Regions from separate parts of the Streptomyces sp. NBC_00236 genome, predicted to be linked through region 2. Evidence: riboswitches for the same ligand, from Rfam matches in the RefSeq annotation. Region 2 holds a riboswitch; each other region holds the start of a gene.

Region 1 (3,960 bases), 3.2 Mb from region 2:
ACCGGATCCTGACGCAGGTCTCCGGCGACCACCTCGAAGTGATCAAGCTGATTCCGCCGTTGGTGATCGACGAGGCGGACGTGGACCGCTTTGTGGCCGCGTTCACGGCGGTGATGGACGACGCACACAGTGGCGGCGGACTGATGTGGGACTTCGGGCGGACCCTGGTGAAGCAGGCCGTCGCCAACCGCTGACCCGCCCGATGGGCCGGCCCCTTCAAAGATTGCCTCGGAGGCAAGAAATTTGCCTCCGAGGAAAGGTCCTGGCCCAATGGAGACATGAATCCTCCAGAAGGCGGGGCGGCCGACGAGCTGCCCGGGGTCGCACCACGCCTGCGCGAGCTGCGCCGCAGCCGTGGTCTCACCCTGGAGACCGCCGCCCAACGGGCCGGACTCTCGCCCGCCCACCTGTCCCGGCTCGAAACGGGCCGGCGCCAGCCCTCGCTGCCGATGCTGCTCGGGCTCGCCAGGATCTACGGTACGACGGTCTCCGAGCTGCTCGGCGAGATCCCCCCGGAACGTGACGCGATCGTCCGGGGCCGCAGGTTCGAGGGCGCCGAGGCCGACGGCTGGATGTACCAGCAGGCCGGCGGCCCGGGCCGGGCGATGCAGGCCCTGCGCGTCCGGGTCCCTTACGGCGCCCAGGGGGACCTGGTGCGCGTGCACCCCGGCGAGGAGTGGCTCTACGTCCTGGCCGGGCACCTCAGGGTGACCCTCGGCGAGACGGTCCATGACCTCGCCCCGGGCGACAGCGCGCACTTCGATTCGCTCACTCCGCACCGGATCGCGGCCCTCGACCGTGACGGTGCCGAGCTGCTCTTCGTCCACACCCTGCTGCAGAGCCCCGCTGCCGAGCTGTGTCTCGGCAGCGGGATCCACCGTCGCTGAGGCGCTGTCGTCGCCACCGGCCAGCCGGTCGCCAGAGAGGACCTGTCATGTCCGATTCCGAGAACTACGACCCGCTCGGCCCGGGCCGGCCCAAGAACTACGACCCGCAGGAGAAGAAGATGCCCCGCGGGCTCGTCATCAGGCTCTTCGCCTACCTGGTGGCCGGGCACGTCATCGCCGGCTTCCTCTATCTGTTGTTCGCCGTGGGGATGCACAACCAGTAGGCGGGCGGACGGGCGAGTCGGGCAGCCGCCGGGCGGGCAGGCGTGGACGCGGGCTGACCGCCCGGGCGGTCAGCCCGCGTCGAGCAGGCGCTCGCGCAGCCGCTCCCGCGTCTCCTGGCTGATCCTGAGGCCTTCGGCGAGATAGCGGTCGGTGCCGCCCCAGGTCTCGTCGATGGTGGTGAAGGCGGCGGCGAGATAGTCGGGGTGGGCGCCGAAGAGGGGATTGAGCAGCTCCATCACCTCGGGCGACATCCCGGCGGCGGAGGTGTCGCTGCGGCGGACCTTGTAGCGGCGGTGCGCGTCGTTGGACTTGAGGTAGTCGGCCTCGATGGCCTCGCGCTCGACGCCGACGGCCAGCAGGGACACCGCGATGGAGAGACCCGCGCGGTCCTTGCCCGCGGCGCAGTGCATCAGGGCGGGCACGCTGTCCTCGGCCAGGGCGTGCAGGACCCGGCTGTGCTCTGCCGTGCGGTCCAGGATGATCCGGCGGTAGGAAGCGACCATGCGGTGGGTCCCCTTGCCGTCGGCCAGGATCGACCGCAGCTCGTTCATGTTGCCGTCGCGCACCATCCGCCAGAACTCCGCGCCGTCCGCCGGGTCGCTGAGCGGGATGTTCACATTGCGCACGCCCGGCAGTTCCACGTCCAGGCCGTCGAGCTTGTGGTCGGCGCCGTTGCGGAAGTCGAAGACGGTGTGCAGACCGAGACCGGTGAGGAACGCGGTGTCCTCGGCCGTGGCGTGTGCCAGGTGACCACTGCGGTAGAGCCGCCCGTACCGCACCCGGCGGCCGTCCGAGGTGGGCAGGCCGCCCACGTCACGGAAATTGCGGACACCCGCCAGCTCGGGCTCCGTCGACGGGGTCTGCGGCAGCTGCTGCGTCACGGTCACTCCTGGGGGCTCTGCCGCCGGCGCGTGTCGCCCGCGGGTCCACTCTCGTGACGATACGACATTGATTCCTCAGGCAATCATCTTGGTCGTACCCGCACTTCGGGCCCCTGTGGCAGTCCGCCGGGCGGATCTCTCCGCACGGCCGCGCGGCCCTGGATCCACGCGGACGATGCGACGGAGCGGAAGCGATGGGCATGACATGTCCGTATTAGGGCTTTAGTCGAACATGCCCTACTTCTACGGTAGATGATCGCCCTCTCGTGAGCGGGATCATATCCGTGACGGTGTGTGGCGGCGGGGCCGCTGGGTATTCCGTGCGCGGCGCGGAAATCCAAGATCCGTAATCCACGGAGTGTGACCGGAATTCCTCGCCGAATTTCCGGCACGGAATCCCGCACGGAACCCGTGGCTTGTTTCCGCCGTCCCGGCTCGCTTACGTTCGCTGCAATCCGGACGGACCGCCTAATCCTGCCGCCGCCCGGAATTCGCACCCACTCACCGCGTGGCAGGAGCGGGGGAACCAGGTAAGCCGCCGGCCGGGAAACCGGACGGCTCGGGGTGAAGTCGCGCCAGCCGCGACCGGACATCTCCAGTCCGAACCCGACAGCTCACCTCGCAGGCGCCGGAGAGGAAAACCTTCATGCCCATATCGGGTAAGCACCGTCGTCCCAAGTCCAGCACCATTGCCCGTGGCGTCGTCGCCGCGAGCGCCGGCGGAGCCGTCATCGCGCTTCCGCTGCTCGGCGCCACCGGTGCCCACGCCGCGGAGCAGTCCGCTCCGGTCACCTCGAAGTCGGCCGCCGCTCACACCACCCCGGCCAAGCCGGTCGCGAAGAAGCAGGCCGGCGCCACCTCCTACACCGTGGTCTCCGGCGACTACCTGTCGAAGATCGCTGCCGAGCACAAGCTCAAGGGTGGCTGGGAGAAGCTGTACCAGGACAACCGCAAGGTCGTCGGCGACGACCCGAGCCTGATCTTCCCGGGCATGAAGCTGACCCTCGGCGGCAAGGCCTGGGGCCACGCCTCGACCACCTCCACGGGCACCACCACCCCGTCGAAGGCCCCCTCCAAGGCCCCGGCCAAGACCGAGACGAAGGCCTCCACGGCCTCCGACTCGTCCTCCTCCGACGACTCGTCGTCCAAGGAGACCTCGGCGCCGGCCACCCAGAGCAACGACTCCGGTTACGTCCACCCGGTCCCGGGCAACCACACCACCGCGTACCGCGCCTCCGGTGCCAACTGGTCCAGCGGCAGCCACACCGGCATCGACTTCCCCGTGTCCACCGGCACGAGCGTGAAGGCGATCACCTCCGGCACCGTCGTCACCGCCGGCTGGGGCGGCGCGTACGGCAACGAGGTCGTCATCAAGCACGCCGACGGCCACTACTCGCAGTACGGCCACATGTCCTCGCTCTCCGTCTCGGCCGGCCAGACCGTGACCGCGGGCCAGCAGGTCGGCCTGTCCGGCTCCACCGGCAACGCCACCGGCCCGCACCTCCACTTCGAGGTCCGCACGGGTCCGGCGTACGGCTCGGACATCGACCCGATCGCCTACCTGGCGTCGCACGGCATCAACGTCTGATCCGGGCAACACCGGTCCGGTGAACCGGGCCTGAGCAATGCATGGAGGGACGGTGCGCGGCGGCGCACCGTCCCTCTGCCGTTGGCTGTCCGTGCTCGGAAGAGGCGCGCGGCTCCGGGGCGGCGGCGGTGAATGGTGGCGGTGGGTGGTGGCCACTCTTATTCCCCCTTTACCAAAAACTGACCGGGTGGTCTATCTCACCACCCGTCAACCCCTTATTACGGTCGCGTAGGTCACATTCGGCGGTGCAGGATATGCCCTTGTGGCAGACGATTCGAACAACATCCAGCAGGGCGTCATCAACCAACAGGGCGCCATCGGGTCGTACGCGGCGATTGGCGACAGCTTCACCGAGGGAGTCGGTGACCCCGGCCCGGAC
Region 2 (3,960 bases):
GGCTACTTCTCCGGTGCGGCGGCGGTGTCGGAGGCCTCGACGGAGACCGTGTCGGAGGACTGCTCCGCGGGCTCTGCCGGCTGCGGGGCGGCGGGCGCGTTCGTGGCCTCCGCGGCGCGTGCGGCCGATGCGGACTTGCGGCTGTGCACCAGGATTCCGATGAAGCCGGCGATGAACCCGCTGATCAGGCCCGATATCGCATGGTTGAGCGCGTTGACCGATTCGCTGTCCGGGAGGCCGACGGCGGCGTAGTTCACCGCCGCGCTCATCACCGCTCCCATCAGTCCGCCGATGACGCCGCTGATAGCGGCGCCGCGTACGGGCGAGGGAGGTGCGGCCGGGGCGGCCGGGGCGGGAGCGGGAGCGGGGGCGGGAGTGAGCGGTGCGGTCATCGTCGAGGGCCCTCCAGACAGGCTGCGATGAGAGACCGGGAGCGGCTTGCGGGGCGCGGTGACTGCGCGTTCCGGGGCCTGCTCGCACGGGCAGCCCACCGGTCCGGGGGGTGCAGCAGTTACCTTGCGGCAGAACACGTGTTCCTTGCAACACCTTCTCGTTTTGAACACGTTGACGGCCCGGTGGAGATCGTCCGCGGGAGGCGGACTGCTCCTCTCCCGCCGGTGCGCCCACAAGGTGGCTACAGGGCCGCTTTGTTCGGATTTGCTGACCTGAATCCGGCTTCCATGCCCTGTGGTTGGGGTGGGGGTGGGTGTCGAATGTCCACAGGGGCGCACTCCTCAGGTGTGCGGCCGGGCGGCGGGCCAGGCTGCGGACCGGGCGCGTCCGTGTGCCGCCCACAGGGTGTGCGCGCCGGTGTGTGCGCCGGGTGGTCACGAGGGTGGTCATGAGTGCCTCGAACATGCCGTAGAGTTGTGTTTACCGACGCGGGGTGGAGCAGCTCGGTAGCTCGCTGGGCTCATAACCCAGAGGTCGCAGGTTCAAATCCTGTCCCCGCTACTGAAGAATCAGGCCCGGCATGCATACAGCGTGCCGGGCCTGATTCGTTTGTACGCCGTGGGCCACTGGGTCCGTCGGTTCGTGGCCCGCCGGGTTGGCCGGTGCGGGGCCGTATCGCGTACGCGTACCCCCATTGGCCGACGAGGAGTCGCCCCGCGGCCCTGCTCCGGGAAGCCTGGGGGTGGTGCGCGGTACCGTCCGCGGCCGTGGATGCACCGGGCAGGAGAGCAGCAGGTGGGGAAGCGGGAGAAGCGGCGGGGGAGGCGCGCCGGGGATGTGAGGACCCGCCGGTTCGTCCGGCTGCTGCCCACGATGATGATCGTCGGGGGCGTGCTGTTCGATGCTTTCTCCCCGCCCGAGTTCACCGCCGTCCCCTTGTACGCGGCGGCCCCGCTGATCGCCGCGCCGTTCTTCTCGCTGGCCAGCACGGTACGTACCGGTGTCGCCGCGCTGCTGGCCGTCGTCGTGCTGCGGCTGTCCAGCGGCACCCTGCTGCAGGTCGTGCCCTCCATCGAACTGCTCACCGTCCTCACCGTCTCCGTCCTCGCCGTCGTGATCAACGGGGTCGTCCGGCGCAGCAACGAGCAGCTGGCCTCCGCCCGCGTCATCGCGGAGACGGCCATGCGGGCGGTGCTGCCGACACCGTCCGACCGGATCGGCGGGCTGCAGGTGGCCGCGCGGTACGAGGCGGCGCAGGCGGACGAGTTCGTCGGCGGCGACCTGTTCTCGGTGGCGGACAGCCCGCAGGGGGTGCGGCTGGTGGTCGGGGACGTGCGCGGCAAGGGGCTGGACGCCGTGGAGGCGGTGGCGGTGGTCATCGGGGCCTTCCGGGAGGCGGCCGAACAGGAGGAGACCCTGGAGGGCGTGGCGCTGCGGCTGGAGCGCGCGCTGGCGCGGGAGTCGGACCGGCGTGGTGGCCTGGACGCGTTCGAGGGGTTCATCACCGCCGTGCTCGCCGAGGTCCCGCGGGGGGCGGGCCGGGTGCGGATCGTCAACCGCGGTCACCCCGAGCCGCTGCTCCTGCACACGGACGGAGGGCTGGATGTGCTCGGTCCGTCGGTGCCCGCGCTGCCGCTGGGGATGGACCTGGGGGTGTGGCCGGACCGGGCCGACGAGTGGGACCTGCCGGCCGGGGCGACGCTTCTCCTCTATACGGACGGCCTCTCCGAGGCCCGTAACGCCGAAGGGGTCTTCTACGACCCTGCCGAGCGGCTGCGGGGACGGATCTTCCCGGGACCCGAGGAACTCCTCTCCGCGCTGACCGATGACGTACGGCTGCATACGGGGGGCGAGTCGACGGACGACATGGCGCTGCTCGCGGTCGTGCGGCCCGCCGAGGGGCAGCCCGACCGGCGCAGGACCGTGAAGATCGTCGGTCTGGGCGACGGCGGCGGCTGAGCCGGCTCCCTGCGGTGACAGGTGAGGGGGGAGCGGTGGAGGGCGATACCACCGTCCGTAACCGAAAGACACCCCTCCGCATAACATTTGACGCAACGTCAGAAATCGGGTGCCATCCGAGGGGCGATCAACTCGCCCGATTGCACCCGGTTGTGTCCCGTAAAGTCCAGGCCAAGGACGCGAACGATCAGTGGGAACGGCTTGGAATCGGACCCCGGTGTCTATTAACGTTCGATAACGCAGCGCGGTTGTCCCAGCCGCCGTCAGTGGCGGCACCGTGCGCGAGCGCCGAATTCCGCAAGGGAACCGGGGAACCACCTACATGGGGTGAATCGGGCATCTCTGTCTTGTTTGTGAGGCGGAGGAACCCGTAGGAGACCTTCCTGCTCCGAACCCGTCAGCTAACCCGGTAGGCGAGAAGGAAGGAAAGGAGTGCGCCCCCGTGGCGTCCAACAAGCCTGCCCCCGAAGCTCCCTCTCGGTTCCGGTCCGAGTACGGCGATGACCTCGCCCCCCGGCCCGCCACCGCATTCGGTACGGAGTACGGGGCCGACTACGCGACCGATTACGGGACCGATCGGGGCAGCGACTTCGGAAACGACTTCCGCGCCGACGAGGCCGGGTCCGACAGGACCTGGGAGGAATGGAACCCCACCGAGGAGTCCATCCGCCCCGTGCGCGGCAAGCACCGCGTCGCCAAGCAGCGCAATGGTCTGGCCCGCAGTTCCACCGTCCTCGGCGTCGGCGTCATCGCGGCCGTCGGTGCGGGTGGCATGGCCACCGCCCAGAGCAAGCCGCCGGTCTCCATCTCTCTTCCCGATTCCATCGCGGACAATCTCCCCGACGCCAAGTCCCTCCCGGGCGTCGGCGCGCTGTTCTCGGGAGAGTCCGAGTCCACGGCGGACAAGGCTGCGGCCGAGACCGCTGCCGCCCCGCTGACGACCGCCGGCATCACCACCGCCGAGGCCGAGCAGGGCACCACGGACGCCGGTGAGGCACTCCGCGCCCGCATCCTCCAGCAGGCCGAGCAGCAGCAGGACGCCGCCGACGCCGAGGTCAAGGCGGCTGCGGAGAAGGCGGCCGCGGAGAAGGCCGCAGCCGAGGCGAAGAAGCAGCAGGACGCCGCCGAGGCCAAGATCGCCGCCGAGAAGAAGAAGGCGGCGGAGGAAGCGGCGAAGAAGGCGGAAGCGCTGCGGCTCGCCAAGCTCGCCGCCAGCTACGCCATCCCCACCTCCTCGTACACGATCACCTCGACCTTCGGCGAGGCCGGATCGATGTGGTCCTCCGGCTACCACACGGGCCTCGACTTCGCGGCGCCGACCGGAACACCGATCAAGGCCATCCACACCGGCACGGTCAAGTCGGCCGGCTACTCCGGTTCCTACGGCTACCGCACGGTCCTGGAGCTGGAGGACGGCACGGAGCTGTGGTTCTGCCACCAGTCCTCGATCGACGTCAGCATCGGCCAGAAGGTCACGACGGGCGACACCATCGGACGCGTCGGCGCGACCGGCAACGTGACGGGCCCGCACCTCCACCTGGAGGTCCACACCCCGGACGGCACCGGCATCGACCCGATGGCCTGGCTGCAGGCCCGCGGTCTGACGGT
Region 3 (3,960 bases), 800 kb from region 2:
CCGAACTGGTCGTGGGTGACCCGGTCACCGGCCACCAGGGTGATCGTCGGCTTGTCCGAGGTCCGCCGGGTCGCGAAGCCCGAGGGGCCGGAGCGCGCACGGGACGCGGAGCGCGACGAGGTGATGCCCGACGTCGGCCCGGCCGGTGCCGCCATGGGGCCCTTGCGCTTCCACTCCAGGTGCTGGTCCGGGATCTCCTCCAGGAACCGCGACGGCGGGTTGTACGCGGGCTGGCCCCAGGCGCTGCGCATCGCCGCGCGAGTGAGGTAGAGCCGCTCGCGGGCGCGCGTGATGCCGACGTAGGCGAGCCGCCGCTCCTCCTCCAGCTCCTTGGTCTGTCCGAGTGCCCGCATGTGCGGGAAGACCCCGTCCTCCATGCCGGTCAGGAAGACCACCGGGAATTCGAGGCCCTTGGCGGTGTGCAGCGTCATCAGCGTGACGACACCGGAGCCGTCCTCGTCCTCGTCGGGGATCTGGTCGGCGTCGGCGACGAGCGCGACCTTCTCCAGGAACTCGGCGAGCGTGCCCGCGCCTTCGTCCTCCGCCCGCTCCTGCTCGAACTCGAGGGCGACGGAGGCGAGTTCCTGGAGGTTCTCGATCCGGGTCTCGTCCTGCGGGTCGGTGGACGCCTGGAGCTCGGCGAGATAGCCGGTCCGCTCCATGACGGCCTCCACCACGACCGCAGGTCCAGCGCCGGACTCCACGACCGTGCGGAGCTCCTCCATCAGCGTGTTGAACCGCTTCACCGCGTTCGACGAACGGGCTGCCATGCCGTACGCCTCGTCGACCCGGCGCAGCGCCTGCGGGAAGGAGATCTTCTCGCGCATCGACAGGGCGTCGATCATCGCCTCGGCCCGGTCGCCGATGCCCCGCTTGGGCACGTTCAGGATGCGGCGCAGCGGGACGGTGTCCTCGGGGTTGGAGAGGACCCGGAGGTAGGCCAGGACGTCCCTGACCTCCTTGCGCTCGTAGAAGCGCACGCCGCCGACCACCTTGTAGGGCAGGCCGACGCGGATGAAGATCTCCTCGAAGACACGCGACTGCGCGTTCGTCCGGTAGAAGATCGCCACGTCGCCGGCCTTGGCGTCGCCCGCGTCGGTCAGCCGGTCGATCTCGTCGGCGACGAACTGCGCCTCGTCGTGCTCGGTGTCGGCGACATAGCCGGTGATGCGGGTGCCCGCGCCCGCGTTCGTCCAGAGGTTCTTCGGGCGGCGGCTCTCGTTGCGCTCGATGACCGCGTTGGCCGCGGACAGGATCGTCTGCGTGGAGCGGTAGTTCTGCTCCAGCATGATCGTCGTCGCGTCCGGGTAGTCCTCCTCGAACTGGAGGATGTTGCGGATGGTCGCGCCGCGGAAGGCGTAGATCGACTGGTCCGCGTCACCCACGACGCACAGCTCGCCCGGGGCGTCGGCCTCGCCCGCCGGGCCGACCAGTTCCCGTACGAGCGTGTACTGGGCGTGGTTGGTGTCCTGGTACTCGTCGACGAGGACGTGGCGGAAGCGGCGGCGGTAGTGCTCGGCGACGTCGGGGAACGCCTGGAGCAGGTGCACCGTCGTCATGATGATGTCGTCGAAGTCCAGCGCGTTCGCCTCGCGCAGCCGGGACTGGTAGAGCGCGTAGGCCTGGGCGAGTGTCTTCTCGAAGCCGTCGGCAGCCTGGCCGGCGAAGGTCTCCTCGTCGATCAGCTCGTTCTTCAGGTTCGAGACCTTCGCCGTGAACGACTTCGGCGGGTAGCGCTTCGGGTCGAGGTCGAGATCGCGGCAGACCAGGGCCATGAGGCGCTTGGAGTCGGCGGCGTCGTAGATGGAGAACGAGGAGGTGAAGCCGAGCCGCTTCGACTCGCGGCGCAGGATCCGTACGCACGCGCTGTGGAAGGTCATGACCCACATGGCGTTGGCCCGCGGTCCGACGAGCTGCTCGACGCGCTCCTTCATCTCGCCGGCGGCCTTGTTGGTGAAGGTGATCGCCAGGATCTGGCCGGGGTGCACGCCGCGCTCGGCCAGCAGATGGGCGATGCGGTGCGTCAGTACGCGGGTCTTGCCCGAACCGGCACCGGCGACGATGAGCAGCGGGGACCCGGCGTGCACGACGGCTGCGCGCTGCTCGGTGTTCAGCCCGTCCAGCAGCGCGGCCGCGTCGATGACCGGGCGGTGGGCCCCGTCGCGGTAGTAGGCCTCGCGGGGCGGCGGGGGCCCGTCGAAAACGCCCGCGAAGAGGTCCTCCGGCACCGCTTCGGGTGCGGAGTCCTCGGGGGGCGGCGGGGGCCCTTCCTCCGTGTGCTGGAGGCCGGCCAGGAAACTGTCGTCAAAGAGGCTGCTCATCGCCTCCCGAGTCTAGGCGTGCGCACTGACACTCCGGGCCCGAGTGACCAACCACGCACCGGCGACCGGACACTCAGAGCGAGCGATGGGCATCACTGTGTGGAGCGACCCCGGGCCCCACCTGCCCCGCAGCGCCCCGATCCGGCAAGGTCACGAAAATGTATCGGGCATATCGAACATCAACCTTCACAGCGGCACCATGAGTTGGCTAGCGTGCTCGTTCGGGCGGCCCGTACCCCCAGAGGCGATCCACGCCGAGCGGGCGTCCACGCCGAATCCGGGCTGTCCGTCACGGGAGTCCGGAACCGGGGACCCACACGCATCACCGGGGTGAATCGGTCCGAAATCCCCCACCAGGACCGTAGGGCAGCCTTCCGTTCCGCCCGAACCCGACAGCTAACCCGGTAGGCGGTCCACGGAAGGAGATGCCGGCCTTGGCGTCGCATCGCAAACCGCGCACCCGTGTGCGCAATACCGGCCCGGCCGTCGGGATCACGACGGCCGCACTGGCTTCGGTGACCCTGCTGTCCACGCAGAGCGCACTCGCCGCCCCGGCTCCCAAGCCCAGCATCGAGGACGTACAGAAGAAGGTCGACGACCTCTACCGGCAGGCGGGCACCGCGACCCAGCAGTACAACCAGGCGAAGGAAGCGACCACGGCGCAGCGCTCCAAGGTGGACACCCTGCTCGACGACGTCGCCAAGCGCACCGAGAAGCTGAACGAGGCACGCAGGACGCTCGGCACCTATGCCGCCGCCCAGTACCGCGGCGGCACCCTCGCCCCGACCGCCACCTTCTTCCTGGCCGACGACCCGCAGTCGTTCTTCGACCAGACCCACCTCATGGACCGGATGACCGAGCGCCAGACGCGGGCGGTGTCGGACTTCCGTACGCAGCAGGTGAAGGCGTCCGAGCAGCGGGCCGAGGCCGTGGCGAGCCTGGAGACGCTCACCGAGTCCCAGGCGACCCTGCGCACCAGCAAGCAGAACGTCCAGACGAAGCTGTCCGAGGCCCGCGGCCTGCTGTCGAAGCTGACAGCCGAGGAGAAGGCGCGGCTGGCCGAGCTGGAGCGCAAGAAGGAGGCGGAGGCCAAGCGCAAGGCGGCGGAGCTGGCGAAGAAGCAGGCCGCCGCGAAGGCCGAGGCCGACCGCGAGGCCGCGGCGGCCGAGGAGGCCGCCGAGGAGGCCGGCAGCGGCACGGGGGCAGGCACCGGAACCGGGACCGGCTCGGGCTCGGGTTCGGACGCCGACGCCTCGACCAAGGCCGAGAAGGTCATGGCGTTCGCCAGGGCGCAGCTCGGCAAGCCGTACGTCTGGGGGGCGACCGGCCCGGCCTCGTACGACTGCTCCGGGCTCACCCAGGCGGCCTGGAAGGCGGCCGGTGTCGACATTCCGCGGACCACCTGGGACCAGGTGAACGTGGGCACCCGGATAGCCACCGAGGATCTGCGGCCCGGGGACCTGGTGTTCTTCTACGACGACATCAGCCACGTCGGCATCTACAAGGGCGACGGCATGATGATCCACGCGCCGAAGCCGGGGGCGAACGTGCGCGAGGAGTCGATCTACTACATGCCGATCTACGGGAGCGTGCGGCCGGGCTGACGAGCGCTGCGGGGCCACCGTGGGGCCGCGTTTTG
Region 4 (3,960 bases), 3.8 Mb from region 2:
GTCCTCGTCGTCCTGTGCGCGGGAGGAGCGGGGAGCGCCGGATACCGGCTGCTGGTGACCGGGATCGGCATCTCCACCTTCATCGGCGCGGTGAGCGACCTGATCATGTCGCGCGAGAACGACAACACGGCGGGCGGCGTGTTCCTCTGGGCCGTGGGCAGCCTCAACGGACGCGACTGGGACGCCGGGACGCCCTTGGCAGTGGCCTTGCTGTTCCTCGTCCCGCTCTCGCTGGCCGCCGGGCACCGGCTGCAACTGCTGCGCTTCGGCGACGAGGTGGCGAGCTCCCTGGGCGTCGACCTGCGACGGGTCCGTACCGTCGCGCTCGCTCTCGCCGTCCTGCTGGCCGGCACGGCGGTCGGCGTCGGCGGACCCATCGCCTTCGTCGCGCTGGCGGCGCCGATCCTCGCCCAGCGGCTGACCGGTCCCACCCGTGTCCCGGTCACCGCGTCGGCGCTGACCGGGGCCGCGCTGATCGCCGCGGCCGATGCGATCGGGCGTGTCGCCGCGCCGGTCGAACTGCCCGTCGGGGTCGTCACCAGCGTCCTCGGCGGCCCCTTCCTCCTGTGGGTACTGCTGCGGCCCGACCCGGCCGCCGGAAAGGCGTGAGCCGCACATGACCGAGCATCCGACCGGTACGAAGGCGGGCCTCGAAGTCCGTGGCCTGCACGCCGGATATCCGGGCCGGCCCGTCGTCGAGAACGTCGACCTCACCGTTCCCGCCGGACACGTCGTCGCGATCGTGGGGCCCAACGGCTGCGGGAAGTCGACCCTGCTGCGGACCGTCGCCCGGCTCCACCGCCCCGAGTCCGGCACGGTCCTGATCGGCGGCACGGACATCTGGAGGACCGGCCGTCGCAGGGCCGCCCACCATGTCGCGCTGCTGCCGCAGTCGCCGCGCGCCCCCGAGGCGGTCACCGTGGCCGGGCTGGTGCGCTACGGCCGCAGCCCGCACCAGGGGCTGCTGCGCCAGTGGTCGCGCGAGGACGAGCGGGCGGTACGCGACGCACTCGACGCGACCGGGACCACCGCGCTGGCCGGGGAGCGCGTCGACCGGCTGTCCGGCGGTCAGCGCCAGCGCTGCTGGCTCGCGATGGTGCTGGCCCAGCAGACCCCGGTGGTCCTGCTCGACGAACCGACCAGCGCCCTCGACCTCGGGCACGCCGTCGAGGTCCTGGAACTCGTCCGCGAGGTCGCGGCCACCGGTCGCACCGTCGTCATGGTCCAGCACGACCTCGTTGCCGCGGCCCGCTACGCCGATCTGCTCGTCGCCATGAAGGGGGGCCGCGTCATCGCCACGGGCGCCCCCCGGGAGACGGTCGACGAGGCGCTGGTGAAGGAGCTGTACGCGCTCGACGCGGACGTACTCGCCGCCCCGGGCGACGGTTCACCGGTCGTGGTGCCGCGCAGTCGTGCCGGCGTGGCCGCGCAGCCGACGTCCATCCCGTAGTGCCCTAATTAGGCGATTGTCCGGAATGGTTGAGAATGCCCCTCCCGTCACGCCTCCGTGAGGCATGGCTTCTCCGGGTGGGCAAATCGCCCGTTTCGGGCGCAGTGGCCAGCGTCACGTTTCCCGCCCCTGACGCGGAACCAGACACTTCGGTTCCCTGGCGCCCCAAGAAAACTGACCCGCCCGGATGTGACCGGCATCGCACATTTCCTTTTATTGATCTTGCGAATCAATTGTGATCAGGAAATCCGGGCTTGTTCCGCCCGGTCTTTCTCGCTTACGGTCACCGTCAATCCGGACGGAACGCCGAATCCTGCCGCCGTCCGGTAACCCGACCACTCACGTACGGCAGGAGCGGGGGACCCAGGTTTGCCGCCGTTCCGGGAATCCGGAGCGGCTAGGGGTGAAGTCGCCATGTGCGGCCGGACATCTCCAGTCCGAACCCGACAGCTCACCTCGCAGGCGGCGGAGAGGAAAAGCGCCATGCCCATCAAGGGTCACCACCGTCGTTCCAAGTCCACCCCCCTGACCCGCGGTCTCATCGCCGTGAGCGCGGGCGGCGCGGTTCTCGCGCTCCCCCTGATCGCGGCCGGATCGGCTTCCGCCGCGCCGGTCCAGTCGGTCGTCGCGGAAAAGGCCGCAGCCCCGGTTTCCGTTGCCGGCAAGGGAATTTCCGTGCAGCACGCCAAGTCCACCACCTATTCCGTGGTCTCCGGCGATTCGCTTTCCAAGATCGCCCGCGGGCATTCCCTCGACGGCGGCTGGGCGCAGCTCTACAAGGACAACCGGAGCGTGGTCGGCGGCAACCCCGACCTGATTCACCCGGGCCTGAAGCTCACCATCGGAGCCAAGTCCACGGCCACCGCCCCCGAGGCCGCGACCAAGAGCGAATTCAAGGCGGAGAACACCTCCGGCAGCGCCTCGCAGCCGTCGGGCGACCGTGCCGAGAGCACCGACCGCGCCGACCGTTCCCAGCGGACGGCGACGCCCGTCGCCGAGGAGACCGCCCAGACCGTCGAGACCGCGCCCGCGCAGAGCGCCACGGCGTACACGGACGACCTCGACGGCTGGATCAAGGAGTCCCTCGCCGTCATGGCCGAGCACGGCATCCCCGGCAGCTACGACAGCATCCACCGCAACATCATGCGCGAGTCCTCGGGCAACCCGCAGATCGTCAACAACTGGGACTCGAACGCCGCCGCGGGCACCCCGTCCAAGGGCCTGCTCCAGGTCATCCAGCCCACGTTCGACGCGTACCACGTGCCCGGCACCTCGCTGGACATCCTGGACCCCGTCGCCAACATCACCGCCGCGTGCAACTACGCCGCCGCGACGTACGGCTCGATCGACAACGTCTTCGGGGCCTACTGATCCACCGCGGTACCGCCCCCGCGCGGAGCCGTGAAAAGGGGTGGAAGGGAGCTGAGCAGCTCCCTTCCACCCCTTTTGCGATGCCGTACAACCCTTGTGCCGCGGAGCCGGTCCAACAGGGCGCCAGGAGGCTGACGGGCTCTTCCCGGCGTCCCCCCCCCCCCGGTCTCGCCCGGTCATCCTTGAACCGAGGAGCCGCACGTGCGCACTTACCGACCGGCCGCCGTTGTCGCGGCCTCACTTCTCCTGATGGCAGGGGCCGCCGCCGTCGCGCCCTCCGCCCACGCCGTCGCCCCCGGCGGAACGCACGCCGACGACGGCGACGCCGACTTCAACGGTGACGGCTACGAGGACGTGCTCATCGGCGCGCCCGGCGGGACCGTCGGCGGCAAGAAGGGCGCGGGGTACGTGACCGTGCAGTACGGCGGGCCGGGCGGCATCAATACCACCCGGGGCACCGTCCTCAGCCAGAACACCACCGGGGTGCCGGGCGGCGCCGAGGCCGGGGACGGTTTCGGCGCCGCGCTGGCCACCGGCGACCTGGACGGGGACGGGTACGGCGACGCCGTCGTGGGCCTCCCGGGCGAGAACGTCGAACCGGTGACCGACGCGGGCGGCGCCGTCGTCCTGTGGGGCTCCGCGCAGGGGCTCTCCGGCTCGGGCAGCGACTGGCTGCAGGCCGCGGAACCCGCCGCCGGCGCCCGGTTCGGCAATGCTCTCGCCGCCGCGCACTTCAGCCCCGACATCCCCGGCGACCAGCTGGCCGTGACCGACCGCGCCGACTTCACCCTGTTCCAGTACGCCCCGGGAACCCGCCGGAACGCCACCTCGAGCAGCAACCACGTCCCCGGCACCCCCGGGCGCGAGATCGCACCCCGGGCCCTGACCACCGGCGACTACGACGGCAACGGTCTCGCCGACCTCGTCATCTCCGGCGTCACCGTGGGCGAGGAGCCGGGCCACGGCTGGTCCGCACTCCTCCTCGGCGAGGTCCAGGGGCTCCGCTACGACCAGGGCCTGCGCGGCGGCCCGGCCGTCGCTTCCGGCGACATCGACCACGACGGCTACGACGACCTCGTGACCGGGGAGCCGCGCAGCCCCGACGACGGTGGCGCGTCGATGACCGGCGGTGTGGTCGG

Evidence for each region. Region 2 has a riboswitch for cyclic di-AMP ahead of OG446_RS19830 (M23 family metallopeptidase). Riboswitches for the same ligand answer to the same signal wherever they lie in the genome.
Region 1: linked by a shared signal. The riboswitch ahead of OG446_RS33645 (M23 family metallopeptidase) and the one ahead of OG446_RS19830 (M23 family metallopeptidase) in region 2 are both predicted to bind cyclic di-AMP.
Region 3: linked by a shared signal. The riboswitch ahead of OG446_RS23470 (C40 family peptidase) and the one ahead of OG446_RS19830 (M23 family metallopeptidase) in region 2 are both predicted to bind cyclic di-AMP.
Region 4: linked by a shared signal. The riboswitch ahead of OG446_RS02695 (transglycosylase SLT domain-containing protein) and the one ahead of OG446_RS19830 (M23 family metallopeptidase) in region 2 are both predicted to bind cyclic di-AMP.

What each region holds. Positions count from the first base shown of each region.
Region 1 covers NZ_CP108100.1:7,554,428-7,558,387, forward strand. The annotation lists gene OG446_RS33625 (aspartate aminotransferase family protein) at 1-194, shown strand, start outside; gene OG446_RS33630 (helix-turn-helix domain-containing protein) at 279-887, shown strand; gene OG446_RS33635 (DUF6126 family protein) at 935-1,111, shown strand; gene OG446_RS33640 (tyrosine-protein phosphatase) at 1,181-1,993, opposite strand; cyclic di-AMP (ydaO/yuaA leader) riboswitch at 2,478-2,636, shown strand; gene OG446_RS33645 (M23 family metallopeptidase) at 2,640-3,581, shown strand; gene OG446_RS33650 (SGNH/GDSL hydrolase family protein) at 3,844-3,960, shown strand, end outside.
Region 2 covers NZ_CP108100.1:4,383,745-4,387,704, forward strand. The annotation lists gene OG446_RS19815 (hypothetical protein) at 3-392, opposite strand; tRNA gene OG446_RS19820 (tRNA-Met) at 881-954, shown strand; gene OG446_RS19825 (PP2C family protein-serine/threonine phosphatase) at 1,087-2,352, shown strand; cyclic di-AMP (ydaO/yuaA leader) riboswitch at 2,629-2,783, shown strand; gene OG446_RS19830 (M23 family metallopeptidase) at 2,795-3,960, shown strand, end outside.
Region 3 covers NZ_CP108100.1:5,183,205-5,187,164, reverse strand. The annotation lists gene pcrA (DNA helicase PcrA) at 1-2,321, opposite strand, end outside; cyclic di-AMP (ydaO/yuaA leader) riboswitch at 2,581-2,748, shown strand; gene OG446_RS23470 (C40 family peptidase) at 2,747-3,925, shown strand.
Region 4 covers NZ_CP108100.1:615,563-619,522, reverse strand. The annotation lists gene OG446_RS02705 (FecCD family ABC transporter permease) at 1-609, shown strand, start outside; gene OG446_RS02700 (ABC transporter ATP-binding protein) at 617-1,450, shown strand; cyclic di-AMP (ydaO/yuaA leader) riboswitch at 1,745-1,930, shown strand; gene OG446_RS02695 (transglycosylase SLT domain-containing protein) at 1,934-2,821, shown strand; gene OG446_RS02690 (esterase) at 3,023-3,960, shown strand, end outside.